DNA from 3 places in the Gudongella sp. QWL-04 genome. Region 2 is predicted to be linked to each of the others. Evidence: a T-box and tRNA genes for the amino acid it is inferred to sense, from the RefSeq annotation. Region 2 holds a T-box; the other regions hold tRNA genes.

Region 1 (7,452 bases), 1.2 Mb from region 2:
AGCAGGGAGGCCCACCTCCCAAGGCTAAATACTACTTGGTGACCGATAGTGAACAGTACCGTGAGGGAAAGGCGAAAAGAACCCCGGGAGGGGAGTGAAATAGAACCTGAAACCCTATGCTTACAAGCAGTGGAAGCACGTTAAAAGTGTGACCGCGTACTTTTTGTAGAACGGGCCAGCGAGTTATGATATGCAGCGAGGTTAAGTAATTAAGTTACGGAGCCGTAGGGAAACCGAGTCTTAACAGGGCGAATATAGTTGCATGTCATAGACCCGAAACCGGGTGACCTATCCATGGGCAGAGTGAAGTTTTAGTAAAATAAAATGGAGGCTCGAACCCGGTAGCGTTTAAAAGCTATGGGATGACCTGTGGATAGGGGTGAAAAGCCAATCGAACTCGGAGATAGCTGGTTCTCCTCGAAATAGCTTTAGGGCTAGCCTCAAGAGAGAATGAGATGGAGGTAGAGCACTGAATGGTCTAGGGGCACATAGTGTTACCAAAACCTATCAAACTCCGAATGCCATACTCATAAGCTTGGGAGTCAGACTGTGGGGGATAAGCTTCATAGTCAAAAGGGAAAGAGCCCAGATCACCAGCTAAGGTCCCAAAATTCTGATTAAGTGGTAAAGGATGTGAGGTTTCACAGACAACCAGGATGTTGGCTTAGAAGCAGCCATACATTTAAAGAGTGCGTAATAGCTCACTGGTCGAGAGACCTTGCGCCGAAGATTTCCGGGGCTAAAATCAGATACCGAAGCTGTGGGATGTATTAATACATCGGTAGAGGAGCATTGTGTAAGGGACGAAGGTGTACCGAAAGGAGCGCTGGACATTACACAAGAGAGAATGCTGGCATAAGTAGCGAAAGGTGAGTGAGAATCTCACCCGTCGAAAACCTAAGGTTTCCTGAGGAAGGCTCGTCCACTCAGGGTAAGTCGGGACCTAAGCCAAGGCTGAAAAGCGTAGGTGATGGACAACAGGTTATGATTCCTGTACTGGAGGTATTCGTTAATAGAGAAGTGGGGACGCAGGAGGATATGCAGAGCGTGCGATTGGAAGAGCACGTCTAAGCACGTAGGGAGAGAAGACAGGCAAATCCGTTTTCTTAGAAATCCTGAGGTGTGATGGGGATCGAAAAACAAGTAGAGAAGCTGCAGACTCCACACTGCCAAGAAAAGCCACTATCGAGAATATTTTCACCCGTACCGCAAACCGACACAGGTAGGTGAGGAGAGAATCCTAAGACGAGCGGAAGAACCTTTGTTAAGGAACTCGGCAAAATAGCCCCGTAACTTCGGGAGAAGGGGTGCCACTTGGAGTGGATATCATACGATATACAAGCTTTGGGTGGCCGCAGTGAAAAGGCCCAAGCGACTGTTTACCAAAAACACAACTCTCTGCTAAGTCGAAAGACGAAGTATAGGGGGTGACACCTGCCCGGTGCTGGAAGGTTAAGGGGAATGCTTAGAGGGAAACTTCGAAGGTGTGAACTTAAGCCCCAGTAAACGGCGGCCGTAACTATAACGGTCCTAAGGTAGCGAAATTCCTTGTCGGGTAAGTTCCGACCCGCACGAAAGGTGTAACGATTTGGGCACTGTCTCAACAAAGGATCCGGTGAAATTGTAGTACTCGTGAAGATGCGAGTTACCCGCGACAGGACGGAAAGACCCCGTGGAGCTTTACTGCAGGCTGACATTGGATTTTGGCATTGCATGTACAGGATAGGTGGGAGGCATAGAAGCAAGTGCGCCAGTATTTGTGGAGCCAACCTTGGGATACCACTCTTGTGATGCTGAAATTCTAACCTGGCACCGTGAACCCGGTGTGGGGACACTGTCAGTTGGGCAGTTTGACTGGGGCGGTCGCCTCCTAAAAAGTAACGGAGGCGCTCAAAGGTTTCCTCAGCACGGTCGGAAATCGTGCGAAGAGTGTAAAGGCAGAAGGAAGCTTGACTGCGACACCAACAAGTGGAGCAGGAACGAAAGTTGGACTTAGTGATCCGGTGGTACCGCGTGGAAGGGCCATCGCTCAACGGATAAAAGCTACCCCGGGGATAACAGGCTTATACCCCCCAAGAGTCCACATCGACGGGGGTGTTTGGCACCTCGATGTCGGCTCGTCTCATCCTGGGGCTGAAGTAGGTCCCAAGGGTTGGGCTGTTCGCCCATTAAAGAGGCACGCGAGCTGGGTTCAGAACGTCGTGAGACAGTTCGGTCCCTATCCGTCGTGGGCGCAGGAAATTTGAGAGGAGCTGTCCTTAGTACGAGAGGACCGGGATGGACAAACCTATGGTGAATCAGTTGTCTTGCCAAAGGCATGGCTGAGTAGCTAAGTTTGGACGGGATAAGTGCTGAAGGCATCTAAGCACGAAGCCCCCCTCAAGATGAGATTTCCCATCATGAAAGTGAGTAAGACACCAGGAAGACGACCTGGTAGATAGGTCTCAGGTGAAAGAGCAGCAATGCTTGAAGCTAAGAGATACTAATATGTCGAGGACTTGACCTAAGTCAGTGAACAGTGAATAGTGAACAGTGAATAGTGATTGTCATTCTGAGCGTAAGCGAAGAATCTTAGCTGAGAACTGTGAATTGTAAATTGTGAATTGTAGTAAGTAGTGTTTGTTCTATAGTAGATTTAGTTTTCGTCTGGTGACGATAGCAAGAGGGAGACACCTGTACCCATACCGAACACAGAAGTTAAGCCTCTTAACGCCGATGGTACTTGGTTGGAAACGACCTGGGAGAGTAGGAAGTTGCCAGTCTAATGACCTAACTTAGCGAACGAAAGTGAGCTTTAGTAGGTCAGATGTCGCGCAGTCCAGATCTATGATTTGGCTAACGCAGCCGACTAATGACCTAACTTAGCGAACGAAAGTGAGCTTTAGTAGGTCAGATGTCGCGCAGTCCAAATCTATGATTTGGCTAACGCAGCCGACTCTATTCTTAGGTAGCTCAATGGCGGAGCAACCGGCTGTTAACCGGTAGGTTGTGGGTTCGAGTCCCACCCTGAGAGCCAGAGTATGCCGGGGTGGCGGAACTGGCAGACGCACAGGACTTAAAATCCTGCGACCCTTAAAGTCGTACCGGTTCGATTCCGGTCCTCGGCACCATAACTCTATGGCACAAAAGGGTTAAAATATTGACGCGGGATGGAGCAGTCTGGTAGCTCGTCGGGCTCATAACCCGGAGGTCGTAGGTTCAAATCCTGCTCCCGCAACCATTATATCTGTCATAGCGACAGCGGAGACACCCATTTTGGTGTACCCGGAGGGTGCAAACATAATGTCTAACGTGGCGGCGTAGCTCAGTTGGCTAGAGCATGCGGTTCATACCCGCAGTGTCAGCGGTTCAAATCCGTTCGCCGCTACCAATTTTCAATTAAATCAAGGCCCTATGGTCAAGCGGTTAAGACACCGCCCTTTCACGGCGGTAACCCGGGTTCGAATCCCGGTAGGGTCACCAAAAAAAGTGGGCGCATAGCTCAGTTGGGAGAGCACCTGCCTTACAAGCAGGGGGTCACAGGTTCGAGCCCTGTTGTGCCCACCACTTTTATCAATGAACAATTTACAATGCACAATGCACAATTAAAAAGACCCGTAAGTAAGTCGCAAATAATTGTTAACTGTGAATTGTGAACTGTGATTTTAACTACCATTGGCCTGGTAGTTCAGTTGGTTAGAATGCCAGCCTGTCACGCTGGAGGTCGAGGGTTCGAGTCCCTTCCAGGTCGCCACAATTCAACTAATAGTGAATAAGTAAGAGTGAATAACGAAAGACCCAAAAGAGAGACCCGAATAACTATTCACTGTTCACTGATAAATTATTCACTGCAATATTGCTGGCGTAGCTCAATCGGCAGAGCAACTGACTTGTAATCAGTAGGTTGGGGGTTCAATTCCTCTCGCCAGCTCCAAAAGTGCTCCGCAGGACAAGAGAAAATGTCCTTTAGGGTTTGATACATAACAAGGGAATAGATATGGAGGAGTTCCCGAGTGGCCAAAGGGGACGGACTGTAAATCCGTTAGCTAAGCTTTCAGTGGTTCAAATCCACTCTCCTCCACCAATTAAACTTAATAAATATGCGGGTGTAGCTCAGTGGTAGAGCCCCAGCCTTCCAAGCTGGTTGCGAGGGTTCGATTCCCTTCACCCGCTCCAGTAAACTCTTAAAGCTTATAATCATGCACCTATAGCTCAGTAGGATAGAGCAACGGACTTCTAATCCGTGTGCCGGGGGTTCGAATCCTCCTAGGTGCACCATAGTGTTGGGGTGTAGCCAAGTCGGTAAGGCACTAGACTTTGACTCTAGCATTCCACAGGTTCGAGTCCTGTCACCCCAGCCATTTTTACCTAGTTCACTTATACTGCATGCAGTATATTTTTTTACCAATAATATAATATGATCCATTAGCTCAGTCGGTAGAGCACCTGACTTTTAATCAGGGTGTCCCGCGTTCGAGTCGCGGATGGATCACCATTTGGAGAGGTACCGAAGCGGTCATAACGGGGCGGTCTTGAAAACCGTTAGGGCTTTGCGGCCCACGTGGGTTCGAATCCCACCCTCTCCGCCATAAGGAGAAGTACTCAAGTGGCTGAAGAGGCTCCCCTGCTAAGGGAGTAGGTCCTGATAAGGGGCGCGAGGGTTCAAATCCCTCCTTCTCCGCCATAAGATGGGGGCCTTTAGCTCAGTCGGTTAGAGCGCCCGGCTCATAACCGGTAGGTCCGGGGTTCGAGTCCCTGAAGGCCCACCAACTACATAAAATGTAGTTACCTGCCCAGATAGCTCAGTCGGTAGAGCAGTGGACTGAAAATCCACGTGTCGCTGGTTCGATTCCGGCTCTGGGCACCATCCCATCTATTCACAATCTCCAATTTATTCATTGCATCCCATGATGCGTTGATGGATTGTATTGTGAATTATTTTAATACAGGGGCGTAGTTAAACGGTATAACAGCGGTCTCCAAAACCGTCGATGAGGGTTCGATTCCTTCCGCCCCTGCCATTTTTATTTAGCAAGGACTTGTAGCTCAGGCGGTTAGAGCGCACGCCTGATAAGCGTGAGGTCGGTGGTTCGAGTCCACCCAGGTCCACCACCATTTATCATTAAATGATAAATGGGCCTTTAGCTCAGTCGGTTAGAGCGCCCGGCTCATAACCGGTAGGTCCGGGGTTCGAGTCCCTGAAGGCCCACCAAAGAGAAAAACTCATCGCTATGATGAGTTTTACTGTTTTAAACTAATATTTCTGAAAGCTGCCTTATTATCAAGGATTTGATATTATCAGTATTCAGATTTCTTCCTGCCGATACTATTATATATCCGTTAGGGATTCTCATATCCATGTTTGAGAAGCCCTCTTCTGAGATTCCGAGATTAACAACGTCTATCAGGGCAACCTTGAGATCACTCTCGCTTATCGCATAGATTATCTCATAGGCTATGTTGAAAGTGTTGTCATCCCTTAGATCCAATGACCAACCTTGAGCATAATAGCGTATAGGGACATCGCTGTCTGAAGTATAGGTCCCATTTATGAGCAACATCTCTTCAATAATTCCAAGCTCCTTAATATACAGATTTATGGTTTGGCCATTGTTAACGACCCTTACTGTTTTACTATCGCCGACTATTTGGATAAGCCTTAGCAATTCAGGCATAGAGCAAAGATCATCGTGATTATGCTTTAAGACGATTTCTCTCAAAGCAGCTGAGCCCGTTTTAATAAATTCTTTATAGAAATCAATACATTCTTTACCAGAGTACTGATCTTCCCGCAAAATTCCTAAGCTCTCTTCAACAGTCTTAAGCTTAAGATTGGGAAAAGCGAAAAAATCACTATTATTTTTAAGAAGCTTATAAAGATCCAATGACTCTATGGGCGTCATAGAAATAGAATGCTTATCCATTCTAGCCTTAATGAAGGGAAGATCGAAGGAATCCCCGTTATAAGTGACGACAAGAGTTCTTGAATTGAGATAGGGTAAAAGAGCTGAAAGTATATCATTTTCCTCCGAAGAATTTTCAGCAAATAATTGCTCTATAAACCATTTCTTTTTCTCGGATTCATAATAGGCAAGACCTATAAGATATATCCAGTTATACTCTCTTGAAAGTCCAGTGGTTTCAATGTCCAGGATCAGAAGCTTCTTAAGATCTACGAATGTGTATTCCCCAGGACTGGGACTGATAGGTATTTTTAGAATTTCCATAAATCACAGCTCCTTAATGCATTTAGACTGCAAATAGTGCTTTTACTGATGGGAAAAATAGTATACAATAATTATATCATATATTTGGGAGGAAGCCGATTTGGAAATAGAGACTAAACAGCGGAAAACCATAGGTTCAGTGATAAAGGCCGTGGAGATAATTAATTATATTGCTGAAAGCGAACAAGAAATGGGTGCAACTGAAATCAGCGAGGGCTTAGGCTATGGTGTAAGCGCAACCTATCACCTGCTAAATACCCTTAAAGAGTCAAACTTTATCACTCAGAACGAGAGGACCAAAAAATATCAGCTAAGCTTGAAGCTGTGGCAGCTGGGCATGAAAGCATTTAGCCAAAATAATCTTGGCGCAGCTCTGAGACAGTTTCTCGTGAAGCTTAAGAAGGAGACAGGGGAGACTGCCAATCTTACAGTTTTGGATAGAAAATCTATTGTTTACATTGCACAGGAGGAAAGTGACAAGCTAATAAAAATGTTCACGAAGACAGGAGCTACTGCGCCTTTACATTGCACAGCATCGGGGAAGATTTTTCTTGCGTATATGGATGACAGTAAGAGGGATGAAATCCTCAAGGATTATGTAATGACTAAATTCACTAGGAATACCATCACCACGAAGAAACAGCTTTTTAGTGAACTGAAGGTCATACGGGAGAAGGGCTATGGCTTCGACGTAGAGGAACGAGACGATGATGTATCTTGTGTAGCTGCTCCTGTATTTGGAGCCAACGGTGAGGTTTTAGCATGTATTTCTATATCCGGACCTCATACCAGATTTACTGAAGAAAATAAGCTTAAGTGGATTGAGATAATTTTGCAGGTGTCAAAGGATGCCTCAGCGTTCCTGAATAACGAAAAATAAGAAATAGTAATAACGCCTCAGACTGATCAAATATCTGAGGCGTTATTACTTAAATGAATAAATTTCAGATTGTTTTTTCGAATAAATCTTTTATTCTATCCATATCCTTGGTCATCCCAAGTATAAGCATCAGCTTGATCCTTGCTTTTTGTCCAGGCAGATTTCCTCCAAATATTACTCCCATATCTCTTAAATGCTTTCCTCCACCCTCATAACCATAAGTATATAAAACCCTTCCTGTATTGCATCTTGATACAAGGACGACAGGGATGCCAGAAAATATTGCTTGTTTTATACCGCCGATCATCTGTGGAGGTACATTGCCTCTCCCGAGACCCTCGATCACGATGCCTTTGTAGCCAGACT
Region 2 (7,452 bases):
CTATACCGGAGCTTCTGAGGATACTTTTAGATGATGTAAAGCTTTCCTGGGACGAAGCCTGGGACATCACCAGCAGGGCATTCTACTACACTCCAATAGCTTCAATAGAAGAAGCCATGAATAAGCTTGAGGGTGCAATGACTCGGGAGCTTCTTCCAAGGCTGTGGCTTATCCTGGAGGAGATCCATCACCGCTATCTTGCAAAGCTATCAGTTGCGATTCCACTTAAGGAGGAGAGCAGAAGAGCCTCAGGGATACTTTGGGACAATGAGATTAGGCTGATAAATATTGCGAAGGCCGGTGCATATCAGGGGCCGCCCCTTGGGCACCCGTTGGCCGTATCCCACAGAAGGTGGCTTCTTTCAGCCAACCCTAAATTAAGGGACCTTCTGCTGGAAAGCCTGGGAGACGGGTTCATATCAAACCCATGGGAGCTTAAGAAGCTAAGTGAGTTTAAGGAAGATCGGGCTTTTTTGGACTCTCTTGAGAGCGTGAAGAGAGAGAATAAGAAGAGACTAGCTAAGACCATATTCGATACCAAGGGTGTCCTTATAGATCCCTATGCACTTTTCGATGGACATATTCGAGATATAAACGATGACAACAGACAGCTGCTACAGGTTCTATGGGCGATCGACCAGTACCTGAGACTTAAGGATGAGCCAAATCTGGATGTGGTCCCAAGAGTGATATTTATTGGTGGAAGGGCAGCAAGCCACGATAGGACCTCCAAGCTTCTGATCAAGCTGATAAATCAGCTTTCTGACAAGATAAACAAGGATATCACCATTAAGGACAAACTTAAGCTGATATTTATTGAGGACCTGTCCCAAAGAAGAGGCGAGATACTCATTCCTGCTATTGAGATGGTACAATCACTTACCGTTCCATCAAAGGGAGGCCTTAACCTTGGAGGGCTTACCGCAATGGTAAACGGAGCATTAGCCTTAGGAAGCAGGGATGACACGAACATGCTCATTCAGAGCTATTCAGGGAAGGAATGCATAAGGATTTTTGGATCTACTAAAGAAGAAGCACAGCTGCACTACGATATCAGGGACTCTAAGCCTCAGGAGCAGTACTATAGAAACAAGGAACTGAAAAGAGCCTGTGAGGTGCTCCTTGGCAGGGAGAGCCTTGTTGATGGCAGCATATACAGGACTCTTAACGAAGGGCTTATCAAATACAACGATCACAGCCTTGTGCTCAGAGACTACGCTGAATATGCAAGGGGAATGAAGGAAGTATCCGGCTGGTATCTTGACAGGTACGAGTGGAGCAGAAGAATGCTTGACAGTATAGCTCTATTGGCCGACTTCTCATCGGATACAGTTGTGGACATCTATGCAAAGAAAATGTGGCAGGAGCTTTCCTAGGAGGTGGAGAAATTGGACGACAATAAGCATATGGCACTAGACAGGGTGTTTGGAGCAAGCTACACCAAGGAGAAGACCACCTTCAGAGTATTTTCTCCGTCGAGGACTGATATCAAGCTAAGGATCTACGAAGACCACTCCTCCCTTAGGAGGACCGAGCATACCATGAAAAAGGACCACGACGGTTCATTTTCTATCGCCATAAACGAAGACCTTAAAGGGAGATTCTACACCTATCTTGTCGAGGGAAGGCTTGAGGTAACTGATCCCTATAGTATAGCGGTATCTTGCAACTCTAGGAGATCGGCTATAATCGAACCTTCGGACACAGACCCAGAGGGCTGGAATGAGCATCTGCTGCCTGAACCTATTGAGCCTGTGGATAGCGTGCTTTATGAGGTACACGTAAAGGACTTCACCGCCCATAAAAGCTTCCTCTCAAAGCACCCGGGCACCTTCAAAGCCTTCACAGAGAGAGGCAGAACACTTAACGGTCAAACCTTGGGCATAGACCACCTTGTCGAACTAGGCGTCTCTCACGTTCACTTAATGCCCATCAATGACTTTTTGACAGTCAGAGAAGAGCCTAAGCTAAGGCTTAGGGACGACAACTACAATTGGGGCTATGATCCCGAGCATTATAATGCAGTGGAGGGCTCATATTCAACTGATCCTTTCGATCCCAGGGTAAGGATAAGAGAGCTCAAGGAGCTTATTATGGAGCTTCACAATGCAGGGCTTAGAGTCGTTCTTGATGTAGTGTACAATCATACCTACAGGTCGAAGGACTCAAATTTTCATGTTCTGGCTCCCGGACACTGGCACAGGATGAGATCTGACGGTACCTTCTCAGACGGAGCTGGATGCGGCAATGAGCTGGCATCTGAAAAACCACTTGTAAGGGATTTCATTATTAAAAGCCTTGAGTACTGGGTGAATGAGTTTAAGATTGACGGCTTCAGATTTGATCTGATGGCTCTTATTGATATAGATACAATAGAGCTTGCAGTGGAAAGACTTAGAAGGATAAGACCTGACATCCTTATATATGGAGAACCATGGACAGGGGGAATCACGACCCTGCCTTCAAATAAAACGACCTCAAGAGGCACTCAAAGCAGAAAAGGCTTTGCAATATTCAATGACAGCTTCAGGAACGCTATAAAGGGAGACAACGACGGCAGAAAGAACGGCTTTGCCCAGGGGAACCTGGATGAGCGGAGGGGTGTTGAGACAGGCATCGCAGGCTCTATCTTCTATGACGAGGGAAGGATAGGCTTTGCATCAAGGGCGAGGGAAACCATTAACTACGCAAACTCCCATGATAATCTCATACTCCAGGATAAGCTGTTAAAAACCCTGCCTGGAAAGACAAAAGATGAATATATCAAGTACAATAAGCTTGTTCATGCGATCTTATTTCTCTCACAGGGGATTCCATTTATTCACGCAGGAAATGAGTTTCTAAGAACCAAGGGAGGCCAACACAATACCTATAATGCTCCTCTTTCAATAAACGCAATCGACTGGACCCTTAAGGAGAAAAACCTTGGTTTCTATAACTACCTGAAGGAGCTTATAGCCTTCAGGAAGCTTAGACCTGAATTCAGGATCGATGATGGCGATGAAATAAGAGACAGGCTTCACTTCCTGGAGAACACCGGGAACTGCCATATGCTGTCATACACCATAAAAAGCAACGGTGGGTGCATCCTGGTGATCCACAATGCTGATCAGAGCGAATGCCTTCTGCCCCATGCAGTCATCAAAAGGCATATGGAATCCAAGAGTAAGAAACCTATTGAAGAAATCGAAATCAGATGTCTTTTTGATGAGGAAGGAATAGTCAGGGGAAATGTGGAATTCAAGCATCCTCACGGGATAAGTGTCCCCGGTATTACGACCTTAGTATATGAACTGAAGATAGAATAAAGGTGCCGCAAGCTGCGGCACCTTTTCTAATCTAATATATATACTTTTACATCTCTTCGGCCAAAGTTTCTTACATCTGTTGCCGAATTGAAAAACAGGTCTATTCTTTCGCCTTTAATGGCTCCTCCAACATCTTCTGCTATAGCAAATCCATAATCCATTGTTCCATCCAGGGACTCGATGTAAAGCTTTGTCCCCAACGGTATAACCCTTGGGTCGACGGCAACAGTTCCAGGTCTTGCCCTCGTTCCAGTGGCGGTTATGCCGTAATATCGGTCTCCTGGCCTCTTTCCTGTACTTGCATAGGAAAGGTCGTAGGCCGTTGCCTCCAGGATCATAGTATCCTTAAAGCGGGTTTCTCCACGTGATGTCATTACTACATTGTTGACACCTCTTTCAATAACCTGCGATACTGGTTCTTCCAATATGGTATCGCTGATTATGACGGATGATGTGAAGACACCATTGATGTAAATATCGTTGATATGTGATCTTCTCAAGCCGTCCTTGCCCTCCTGCAGGATATTGACCACTCCTCTGTCCAATCGTTCGTTGGAAATGATCTCCTTTTCAAAAGGTATGACTGCCTCTTCGACTCTAGGAACCTCCATGACTCTTAACAGTTCTATGGTGTCACCGTTTTTAACGGTAGAGTCAAGAGAAGGTTTCGTAAAGTCCTTCAGCCCAACAGCTATATCTGCGTCTGCAAGGACATCAGATACCTTTGAGCTCAGGGATCTAAACTTCATAGTTTCATCCCCGATGATGATTGTGTAATCCTTCGGATTTATGATTGTGATTTCAAGTTTTTCCTTGATCAAAGTATCCAGACTGGGCTCTACGACTGCGCCCCTTCTAAGCTTGATACCTTCCTCTTCAAGAAGCTCCTCAACTGTCGATGAATAGGAGATCTTACTGATGATCTCACCATCCACATTTAGGCTTACTTCATTTCCCTGGAAGAAGCTAACCCCTAATGATAATGTCATTGCTATAGCCAGAAGTAAGAGGACTTTAACCTTACCGACCATTTTGGTCCTGTTATTGTCCATAACTCTCCTCCTTGATTTTGTTACAAAACTTGTAACCCTTTTGTAACTATTTTTGACCGTCTCTGTATTGTAAACGAAAAATCTTGGCTTGTCAAATTTTTGGCCCCATAGGCGGAATATTCTGAACATATGATAGTGAATAGTGAACAGTGAATAGTGAATAGTTAAGAGCCAAGATTTGAGAAAATGGACAATAATAAATGAATAATGAACGATAATCTAAAAGCTAAGAACCAAGAGCTAAGATTCTTCACCGTCGCTCAGAATAACAGTTTTGTTGTCATCCTGAATGAAATGAAGGATTAATAACTATTCACTATTCACTGACAACTATTCACTGATAGCTCCCCTTGACATTCCTCCCCCCGTTGCGCTATAATACTTGTTAATCGTAAACTAAAGATATTGACGGGAAGAGTAAAGGACACATGCCTTTACAAGAGAGTCCGGGATGGTGAGATCCGGGCAATGGCGATCCTTGAATATGGCCCCTGAATCTCCTTGCTGAAATGTAAGCTTGGACGGTGACATCCGTTATTATGTAAGGTTTAAAACCTGCTGAGATCCATGCCGTGAGGCCTGAGATAATTAGAGTGGTACCGCGAAGTCGCCTTCGTCTCTATGAGACCGGAGGCTTTTTTATTTCCCCAGAAAGAGAGGATGATAGCTTTGAAAAATTTCTATTTAACGACCCCTATCTACTACCCTAGCGACAACCTGCACATAGGTCACACCTACACAACAGTTGCCGCAGACACGATCAAGCGCTACAAGAAGCTCCAGGGCTATGACGTATTCTTTACTACAGGCTCCGACGAGCACGGACAAAAGATCCAGGAAAAGGCAGCTCAAGCGGGTATGAGCCCACAAGCCTACGTAGACAAAATAGTAGCTGACATAAAGGTTCTTTGGAATATGCTTGAGATAGACTATGATTCCTTCATAAGAAGCACAGATCCAAAGCACGAGAAGGCCATAGCCGATATCTTCAAAAAGCTTTATGACAAAGGCGAGATATATAAGGATCAATACGAGGGAGCATACTGCACACCTTGTGAGTCCTTCTGGTCCGATTCACAGCTGATAGACGGCAATAAATGTCCTGACTGCGGCAGAGAGACGCATCTCGCCAAGGAGGAAGCATACTTCTTCAGACTTTCAAAGTATAGAGACAAGCTTCTCCAGCTTTACGAGGACAACCCTGAGTTCATCCAGCCTGAGAGCAGGAAGAACGAAATGATCAATAACTTCCTCAAGGATGGTCTTGATGACCTGAGCGTTTCAAGAAGCAGCTTCGATTGGGGAGTAAAGGTACCCTTCGATGAGAAGCACGTAGTATATGTATGGATAGATGCACTTTCCTGCTATCTTACATCCCTTGGGTACGGAACAGACGACGAGACCAACTTCAATAAATTCTGGCCGGCGGATGTTCACCTCGTAGGTAAGGAGATAGTAAGGTTCCACACAATTATATGGCCTGCTATATTGATGGCTCTTGACCTTCCACTTCCTAAAAAGGTATTCGGCCACGGCTGGATCCTATTCGAGGACGACAAGATGTCAAAATCAAAGGGCAATGTTATATATCCTGAGCCGATAATAGAGCTTTACGGAATAGATGCCTTCAAATACTTCCTGATGAGAGAATTCTCCTTTGGACAGGATGGCTCATTCTCAAGAGAGAAGTTCCTTCAAAGGCTTAACTCTGACCTTGCGAATGATCTGGGGAACCTGGTATCAAGGACAGTTTCGATGGTTGAAAAGTATAACGACGGCATCATGCCTTCACCAAAGGCTGTCGAGGATCTGGACCAAACCCTAATCATCCAAGCGACGGAAACAGCCGGCAAGGTCGAGGAATTGATGGACAAGCTTAATTTCTCCAATGCACTTGAGGAGATCTGGAAGCTTATAAGAAGAACTAATAAATACGTAGATGAAACTATGCCTTGGATACTAGCCAAGGACGGAAACACTGAAAGATTGGATACAGTTCTATACAACCTTTCCGAGAGCTTAAGGATAGTATCGATCCTCATCCAGCCGTTTATGGTAAGGACCTCAGACGAGATAAGAAGACAGCTTGGAATTGAAGGAGCAGTAAACTGGGAGGATGCAAAGACCTGGGGACTTCTAAAGGAAGGTACTAAGCTTGAAAAGGGCGGAATAATCTTCCCAAGGCTTGATATAAAGGTCGAGCTGGAAAGACTAAATGCAGCAAACAATAAATTGATAGAAAAAAGAACTGGTGCTAAGAAAGAGGCTAAGGTTGAAGAGAAAAAGCCCGAGGCTCCAATAGCTGAAGAGGCAGTTGAAGAGATAACCATCGACGACTTTGCCAAGGTCCAGCTTAAGGTCGCCAAGGTAATCGCATGCGAGGATCATCCAAAGGCTGACAAGCTTCTTGTCCTTACCCTGAAGGTAGGAGATGAGACTCGCACTGTAGTATCCGGGATAAAGCAATGGTACAAGGCAGAGGATCTCATAGGCAAGAAGGTAATAGTAGTCGCAAATCTTAAACCGGTAAAGCTTAGGGGAGTTGAGTCGAGAGGGATGATCATGGCTGCTGAGGATCCAGATGGAAATCTCACTCTGCTGTCAACCCTGGAGGATATAGCAGACGGTTCATCCATTTCATAAGGAGGCAATATGTTTATAGATAGTCACGCCCACCTGGACGACCCGAGATTTGACCAGGACAGGGAAAGTATAATTGAAAGCCTTAGAGAAGACGGCATCGATATGGTCATAAATATCGGCGCCGACAAGGAATCCAGCCTTTCGACCCTTGAATTGGCAAAGAAGTACGATCATATTTATGCGGTTGCTGGAGTCCATCCCCATTCTGCCAGTGAGCTTGAGGAAGATGGCCTTGATTGGCTCAGAGAGATTGCGAAAGAAGATAAGATAGTGGCGATCGGGGAGATCGGTCTGGATTTCTATTACGACAATTCGCCAAGGGACATACAGAGAAAATGGTTCAAGGCGCAGATCCAGTTAGCTAAGGAATTGGGCTTGCCTGTTGTCATCCACACAAGAGATGCTGCCAAGGAGACCTATGATATCCTAAAGGAGGCTGCGGCTGACGG
Region 3 (7,452 bases), 830 kb from region 2:
TATCATCGCATACCGAATTGTTTTATGTTACAATATTTCTATTAGAAAAGGTCGAGGTAATTGCTGTGTATGAATTTCTGACATTATCAACTTTTATTTTAATACTAGCCTTATTTGTTGCTACCGGGAGGTCAATACTGATTGCGTTATCGCTAGGATTGATCCTGTTTGCAATATATGCATTTTCTAAAGGGAACAGCCTCAAGAGAATCGGTTCAATGATTCTTAACGGAATAAAAAGCGCTAAGACTATACTTATCGTATTCGGTTTAATTGGCGTGCTAACTGCGCTTTGGAGAGCAGGAGGCACAATCCCTTATCTGATTTATCACTCCATCCGATTCATCGACCCAGATTTCTTTGTCTTATATGCTTTTCTTTTATGTTCGATGGTATCAGTACTAACTGGCACATCCTTTGGAACAGCCAGCACAATGGGAGTTGTGTGTATGTCTATCGGCCTTGCCCTTGGAATAGATCCATTCTTAACTGGCGGAGCTATCCTTTCTGGGGTATACTTTGGTGACAGATGCTCTGCTATGTCCTCAAGTGCACTCCTGGTAAGCGAGCTTACTCAAACAGATCTTTTCATAAACATAAAGAATATGTTGAAAACATCTGTAATCCCTTTTCTGATTGCTGTAGTAATTTATGCTGTCACAGGTCATATAAATTCTAACGCAATCGTATCGTCAGAATCCGTCACTATATATAGCAATAGCTTTAATCTGTATTGGTGGGTCTCAATACCTGCACTTCTAGTAATAATTTTATCTCTATTCAAGTTCAAGGTGAAGCGCATAATGATCATAAGTATTTGTGCAAGTATTTTCGTCTGTTTTTATGCTCAAAATAAATCAATACCAGAAATAATATCTATCGCAATATTGGGTTACAAAGCTAATGATCCTTCACTTGGTTCCGTAATTAATGGAGGTGGCTTAGTTTCTATGCTAAGGTCAGCATCAATAATCGGTATTTCCTCTTCATATTTTGGTATCTTCAGAAATACAGATCTTCTTTCAGAAATAAAAAGATGGATCAGGAATCTGTCACTGCGTACTACAAGCTTCTTTACCATCTTTCTTTCATCAATCTTAATGAGTGCTATAAGCTGCAATCAAACTCTTTCAACCATGTTGACTTTCGAGCTAAATGACGATCTTGTACCCGACAGATACAAATTAGCCATCTACCTTGAGAATACGGCCATCGTAATTGCTCCTCTTATTCCTTGGAGTATTGCAGGGGCATTTCCCTTAGCAGCAGTCGGTGCACCAACTTCAAGTATACTTTATGCTGTATATCTTTATATTTTACCTCTATATGGATTGCTGACTGAAAGAGACAAACCAAGTTCTTAATATTTGGACTCAATAAGCTTTATAGTATCATAAATTTTTTGATTAACTGGGGTATGGATATTGTGCTTTTTACCATATTCGATCACTGTACCTGCAAACATCTCCACCTCGGATTTAATCCTATGAAGACCATCATGTCTCATAGAAGGCATGCCGTTGGGGTTCAAGGAATCAACAAGCCCAACGTAGAATTCAAGATCTTTTTCACCAATCAAGATACCTTCTTCGCCTGCAAGCTCGATTACTTCTCTCATGGCCTCGATCATCATCGTCCTTTCAGGTCCTTCTTTTTGTATAGTATCAAAGGTCCCCTCATGCATCATAACCACTTGATTAACACCCACATTCAGCATGAATTTACTCCATAATCTGTGCATAACATTTTTTTCAAGTTTATATGGAAAGTCTGTTCTATCAAAAAGCTTTATGAGTTCTTTCAATCGTTTTTTCTTGTTTTGGTCCTCACTGTCGGTTCCAATACATACATAGCCCATATTTGTGTAACTTAGAGTGTGTTTGCTTCTTATTGGATCCATTCCCTCAGCAGTAGCAAACAAGATTTTATCTATACCAAAGGCTTGGCCTAAGATTTTCTCACTCGATATTCCATTCATTAATGAAATTATTGTAGTAGATCCATCTACACAGTCTCTAGCTGTTTCTATGGCATTTTCCAGGTTTGTAGACTTAACAGCGAATATGATCAGTTGAGACTTATTTACAGCTTTTTCTCCAGAGATCACATTGAAGTTATAGCTTTTTCCATTTACAACTCTGTGTCCATAATCAAATATTTCTGATCTCTTATTGTCAACAATAAACTCAACGTTATCACTACCTAGTTTATCATAAAGAAAACTGCCGAAAATGAGGCCTAGTGAACCCATTCCAACTATAGAAACCCTTGTTATTTCCATTTCTAACCATTCCTCTTTTCCAAAATCATATTAACTATGATTATACCATTTTCCATCGATCTGAAAATCATTGAATTCAGATTTTAAATAAAAAATAAGCTCCCGATCATGGAGCTTAAAGTGGTGTACCCAGAGGGATTCGAACCCCCGGCCTACTGGTTCGTAGCCAGTTACTCTATCCAGCTGAGCTATGGGTACATAGGTTATTGGAGCGGGTGAAGGGAATCGAACCCTCGCAACCAGCTTGGAAGGCTGGGGCTCTACCACTGAGCTACACCCGCATTTTAAAAAAATGAAGAAACAATTTTCTTCATTCAAGTTCTTATGGAGCGGAAGACGAGATTCGAACTCGCGACCCTCGCCTTGGCAAGGCGATGCTCTACCACTGAGCCACTCCCGCATATTTATTAAGTTTAATTGGTGGAGGAGAGTGGATTTGAACCACTGAAAGCTTAGCTAACGGATTTACAGTCCGTCCCCTTTGGCCACTCGGGAACTCCTCCATATCTATTCCCTTGTTATGTATCAAACCCTAAAGGACATTTTCTCTTGTCCTGCGGAGCACTTTTGGAGCTGGCGAGAGGAATTGAACCCCCAACCTACTGATTACAAGTCAGTTGCTCTGCCGATTGAGCTACGCCAGCAATAATGCAGTGAATAACTTGTCAGTGAACAGTGAATAGTTATATGGGTCTATCTTTTGAGTCTTTCGTTATTCACTCTTACTTATTCACTATTAGTTGAATTGTGGCGACCTGGAAGGGACTCGAACCCTCGACCTCCAGCGTGACAGGCTGGCATTCTAACCAACTGAACTACCAGGCCAATGATAGTTAATAGCTATTAGTGAATAGTAAATAGTGATCTGGGTCTATCTCTTAAGAGTTTTGTTTTCACTGTTACTTATTCACTGTTACTTATTCACTTGAAATTAGTGGTGGGCACAACAGGGCTCGAACCTGTGACCCCCTGCTTGTAAGGCAGGTGCTCTCCCAACTGAGCTATGCGCCCACTTTTTTTGGTGACCCTACCGGGATTCGAACCCGGGTTACCGCCGTGAAAGGGCGGTGTCTTAACCGCTTGACCATAGGGCCTTGATTACTGTTGGAGTGGTGGAGCGGAGTAAATATGTAATGGTTGCGGGAGCAGGATTTGAACCTACGACCTCCGGGTTATGAGCCCGACGAGCTACCAGACTGCTCCATCCCGCGATATTTTTGCCAGTTGTTCCACCCCAACTTTAATATGGCTCTCAGGGTGGGACTCGAACCCACAACCTACCGGTTAACAGCCGGTTGCTCCGCCATTGAGCTACCTAAGAATACTCCAAGATAGCCTTGCTACCTTTGTAGTCTGGCAACTTCCTACTCTCCCAGGTCGTTTCCAACCAAGTACCATCGGCGTTAAGAGGCTTAACTTCTGTGTTCGGTATGGGTACAGGTGTCTCCCTCTTGCTATCGTCACCAGACGAAAACTAAATCTACTATAGAACAAACACTACTTACTACAATTCACAATTTACAATTCACAGTTCTCAGTTAAGATTCTTCGCTTACGCTCAGAATGACAATCACTATTCACTGTTCACTATTCACTGTTCACTGACTTAGGTCAAGTCCTCGACATATTAGTATCTCTTAGCTTCAAGCATTGCTGCTCTTTCACCTGAGACCTATCTACCAGGTCGTCTTCCTGGTGTCTTACTCACTTTCATGATGGGAAATCTCATCTTGAGGGGGGCTTCGTGCTTAGATGCCTTCAGCACTTATCCCGTCCAAACTTAGCTACTCAGCCATGCCTTTGGCAAGACAACTGATTCACCATAGGTTTGTCCATCCCGGTCCTCTCGTACTAAGGACAGCTCCTCTCAAATTTCCTGCGCCCACGACGGATAGGGACCGAACTGTCTCACGACGTTCTGAACCCAGCTCGCGTGCCTCTTTAATGGGCGAACAGCCCAACCCTTGGGACCTACTTCAGCCCCAGGATGAGACGAGCCGACATCGAGGTGCCAAACACCCCCGTCGATGTGGACTCTTGGGGGGTATAAGCCTGTTATCCCCGGGGTAGCTTTTATCCGTTGAGCGATGGCCCTTCCACGCGGTACCACCGGATCACTAAGTCCAACTTTCGTTCCTGCTCCACTTGTTGGTGTCGCAGTCAAGCTTCCTTCTGCCTTTACACTCTTCGCACGATTTCCGACCGTGCTGAGGAAACCTTTGAGCGCCTCCGTTACTTTTTAGGAGGCGACCGCCCCAGTCAAACTGCCCAACTGACAGTGTCCCCACACCGGGTTCACGGTGCCAGGTTAGAATTTCAGCATCACAAGAGTGGTATCCCAAGGTTGGCTCCACAAATACTGGCGCACTTGCTTCTATGCCTCCCACCTATCCTGTACATGCAATGCCAAAATCCAATGTCAGCCTGCAGTAAAGCTCCACGGGGTCTTTCCGTCCTGTCGCGGGTAACTCGCATCTTCACGAGTACTACAATTTCACCGGATCCTTTGTTGAGACAGTGCCCAAATCGTTACACCTTTCGTGCGGGTCGGAACTTACCCGACAAGGAATTTCGCTACCTTAGGACCGTTATAGTTACGGCCGCCGTTTACTGGGGCTTAAGTTCACACCTTCGAAGTTTCCCTCTAAGCATTCCCCTTAACCTTCCAGCACCGGGCAGGTGTCACCCCCTATACTTCGTCTTTCGACTTAGCAGAGAGTTGTGTTTTTGGTAAACAGTCGCTTGGGCCTTTTCACTGCGGCCACCCAAAGCTTGTATATCGTATGATATCCACTCCAAGTGGCACCCCTTCTCCCGAAGTTACGGGGCTATTTTGCCGAGTTCCTTAACAAAGGTTCTTCCGCTCGTCTTAGGATTCTCTCCTCACCTACCTGTGTCGGTTTGCGGTACGGGTGAAAATATTCTCGATAGTGGCTTTTCTTGGCAGTGTGGAGTCTGCAGCTTCTCTACTTGTTTTTCGATCCCCATCACACCTCAGGATTTCTAAGAAAACGGATTTGCCTGTCTTCTCTCCCTACGTGCTTAGACGTGCTCTTCCAATCGCACGCTCTGCATATCCTCCTGCGTCCCCACTTCTCTATTAACGAATACCTCCAGTACAGGAATCATAACCTGTTGTCCATCACCTACGCTTTTCAGCCTTGGCTTAGGTCCCGACTTACCCTGAGTGGACGAGCCTTCCTCAGGAAACCTTAGGTTTTCGACGGGTGAGATTCTCACTCACCTTTCGCTACTTATGCCAGCATTCTCTCTTGTGTAATGTCCAGCGCTCCTTTCGGTACACCTTCGTCCCTTACACAATGCTCCTCTACCGATGTATTAATACATCCCACAGCTTCGGTATCTGATTTTAGCCCCGGAAATCTTCGGCGCAAGGTCTCTCGACCAGTGAGCTATTACGCACTCTTTAAATGTATGGCTGCTTCTAAGCCAACATCCTGGTTGTCTGTGAAACCTCACATCCTTTACCACTTAATCAGAATTTTGGGACCTTAGCTGGTGATCTGGGCTCTTTCCCTTTTGACTATGAAGCTTATCCCCCACAGTCTGACTCCCAAGCTTATGAGTATGGCATTCGGAGTTTGATAGGTTTTGGTAACACTATGTGCCCCTAGACCATTCAGTGCTCTACCTCCATCTCATTCTCTCTTGAGGCTAGCCCTAAAGCTATTTCGAGGAGAACCAGCTATCTCCGAGTTCGATTGGCTTTTCACCCCTATCCACAGGTCATCCCATAGCTTTTAAACGCTACCGGGTTCGAGCCTCCATTTTATTTTACTAAAACTTCACTCTGCCCATGGATAGGTCACCCGGTTTCGGGTCTATGACATGCAACTATATTCGCCCTGTTAAGACTCGGTTTCCCTACGGCTCCGTAACTTAATTACTTAACCTCGCTGCATATCATAACTCGCTGGCCCGTTCTACAAAAAGTACGCGGTCACACTTTTAACGTGCTTCCACTGCTTGTAAGCATAGGGTTTCAGGTTCTATTTCACTCCCCTCCCGGGGTTCTTTTCGCCTTTCCCTCACGGTACTGTTCACTATCGGTCACCAAGTAGTATTTAGCCTTGGGAGGTGGGCCTCCCTGCTTCCCACGGGATTTCTCGTGTCCCGTGGTACTCTGGAGCACAGCCTGTGAGTATTCCATTTCGTCTACAGGGCTATCACCTTGTTTCGCAAAGCTTCCCAGCTTTCTTCGACTATGGATCACTCAATCTTTTGCTGTGTCCTCAACCCCTGATAAATCAGGTTTGGGCTCTTTCCATTTCGCTCGCCGCTACTTTGAAAATCGATGTTTCTTTCTCTTCCTCAGGGTACTTAGATGTTTCAGTTCCCCTGGTCTACCTCTCATGACTTATTTTATTGGGTCATGAGTACTTGAGGGTTGCTCAAGTGGGTTCCCCCATTCGGATATCTACGGATCGACGTCTATTTGCGACTCCCCGTAGCATTTCGGTGCTTATCCCGTCCTTCTTCGGCTCTTGGTGCCAAGGCATTCGCCCTATGCTCTTAATAACTTGACCTATTTCATGTTTGTTCTTTTTATTAGATTTAGTTTTCAAAGTACAAAATACATTTGCACCTATCAAGACTTTCACCTCGATCGGTGCACAATTGATATTTTATAACAAACAGTGTGAGATACTTATGAATGTATCTTCCTTAGAAAGGAGGTGATCCAGCCGCACCTTCCGATACGGCTACCTTGTTACGACTTCACCCCAGTCATTGCCCCTACCTTCGACAGCTGCCTCCATTGCTGGTTAGCTCACTGGCTTCGGGTATTGACAACTCCCATGGTGTGACGGGCGGTGTGTACAAGACCCGGGAACGCATTCACCGCGGCATTCTGATCCGCGATTACTAGCAACTCCGACTTCATGCAGGCGAGTTGCAGCCTGCAATCCGAACTGGGATCGGCTTTTAGAGATTTGCTTGCCATCGCTGGCTTGCTTCTCGTTGTACCGACCATTGTAGCACGTGTGTAGCCCAGGACATAAAGGGCATGATGATTTGACGTCATCCCCACCTTCCTCCGATTTGTCATCGGCAGTCTCTTTAGAGTGCCCAACTTAATGATGGCAACTAAAGACAAGGGTTGCGCTCGTTGCGGGACTTAACCCAACATCTCACGACACGAGCTGACG

Evidence for each region. The T-box of region 2 lies ahead of metG (methionine--tRNA ligase). A T-box ahead of a tRNA ligase gene usually reads a tRNA of that ligase, here a tRNA-Met.
Region 1: it encodes a tRNA-Met, which carries the amino acid that the T-box ahead of metG (methionine--tRNA ligase) is inferred to sense. The anticodon was not compared.
Region 3: it encodes a tRNA-Met, which carries the amino acid that the T-box ahead of metG (methionine--tRNA ligase) is inferred to sense. The anticodon was not compared.

The regions. Positions count from the first base shown of each region.
Region 1 is NZ_CM178754.1:616,012-623,463, forward strand. It holds rRNA gene AC4PHB_RS03020 (23S ribosomal RNA) at 1-2,506, shown strand, start outside; rRNA gene rrf (5S ribosomal RNA) at 2,646-2,762, shown strand; tRNA gene AC4PHB_RS03030 (tRNA-Asn) at 2,942-3,016, shown strand; tRNA gene AC4PHB_RS03035 (tRNA-Leu) at 3,023-3,110, shown strand; tRNA gene AC4PHB_RS03040 (tRNA-Met) at 3,144-3,220, shown strand; tRNA gene AC4PHB_RS03045 (tRNA-Met) at 3,294-3,370, shown strand; tRNA gene AC4PHB_RS03050 (tRNA-Glu) at 3,388-3,462, shown strand; tRNA gene AC4PHB_RS03055 (tRNA-Val) at 3,471-3,546, shown strand; tRNA gene AC4PHB_RS03060 (tRNA-Asp) at 3,657-3,733, shown strand; tRNA gene AC4PHB_RS03065 (tRNA-Thr) at 3,838-3,913, shown strand; tRNA gene AC4PHB_RS03070 (tRNA-Tyr) at 3,979-4,063, shown strand; tRNA gene AC4PHB_RS03075 (tRNA-Gly) at 4,082-4,155, shown strand; tRNA gene AC4PHB_RS03080 (tRNA-Arg) at 4,181-4,257, shown strand; tRNA gene AC4PHB_RS03085 (tRNA-Gln) at 4,264-4,340, shown strand; tRNA gene AC4PHB_RS03090 (tRNA-Lys) at 4,399-4,474, shown strand; tRNA gene AC4PHB_RS03095 (tRNA-Ser) at 4,478-4,568, shown strand; tRNA gene AC4PHB_RS03100 (tRNA-Ser) at 4,572-4,663, shown strand; tRNA gene AC4PHB_RS03105 (tRNA-Ile) at 4,672-4,748, shown strand; tRNA gene AC4PHB_RS03110 (tRNA-Phe) at 4,771-4,846, shown strand; tRNA gene AC4PHB_RS03115 (tRNA-Trp) at 4,927-5,000, shown strand; tRNA gene AC4PHB_RS03120 (tRNA-Ile) at 5,015-5,091, shown strand; tRNA gene AC4PHB_RS03125 (tRNA-Ile) at 5,115-5,191, shown strand; gene AC4PHB_RS03130 (ribonuclease H-like domain-containing protein) at 5,229-6,206, opposite strand; gene AC4PHB_RS03135 (IclR family transcriptional regulator) at 6,307-7,086, shown strand; gene AC4PHB_RS03140 (asparaginase) at 7,151-7,452, opposite strand, start outside.
Region 2 is NZ_CM178754.1:1,801,303-1,808,754, reverse strand. It holds gene AC4PHB_RS08940 (glycogen/starch/alpha-glucan phosphorylase) at 1-1,376, shown strand, start outside; gene pulA (type I pullulanase) at 1,389-3,308, shown strand; gene AC4PHB_RS08930 (resuscitation-promoting factor) at 3,335-4,360, opposite strand; T-box leader at 4,757-4,984, shown strand; gene metG (methionine--tRNA ligase) at 5,021-7,003, shown strand; gene AC4PHB_RS08920 (TatD family hydrolase) at 7,013-7,452, shown strand, end outside.
Region 3 is NZ_CM178754.1:966,819-974,270, forward strand. It holds gene AC4PHB_RS04940 (Na+/H+ antiporter NhaC family protein) at 18-1,364, shown strand; gene AC4PHB_RS04945 (ketopantoate reductase family protein) at 1,361-2,281, opposite strand; tRNA gene AC4PHB_RS04950 (tRNA-Arg) at 2,403-2,479, opposite strand; tRNA gene AC4PHB_RS04955 (tRNA-Gly) at 2,489-2,562, opposite strand; tRNA gene AC4PHB_RS04960 (tRNA-Gly) at 2,607-2,681, opposite strand; tRNA gene AC4PHB_RS04965 (tRNA-Tyr) at 2,700-2,784, opposite strand; tRNA gene AC4PHB_RS04970 (tRNA-Thr) at 2,850-2,925, opposite strand; tRNA gene AC4PHB_RS04975 (tRNA-Asp) at 3,030-3,106, opposite strand; tRNA gene AC4PHB_RS04980 (tRNA-Val) at 3,217-3,292, opposite strand; tRNA gene AC4PHB_RS04985 (tRNA-Glu) at 3,301-3,375, opposite strand; tRNA gene AC4PHB_RS04990 (tRNA-Met) at 3,416-3,492, opposite strand; tRNA gene AC4PHB_RS04995 (tRNA-Asn) at 3,528-3,602, opposite strand; rRNA gene rrf (5S ribosomal RNA) at 3,633-3,749, opposite strand; rRNA gene AC4PHB_RS05005 (23S ribosomal RNA) at 3,889-6,828, opposite strand; rRNA gene AC4PHB_RS05010 (16S ribosomal RNA) at 6,972-7,452, opposite strand, start outside.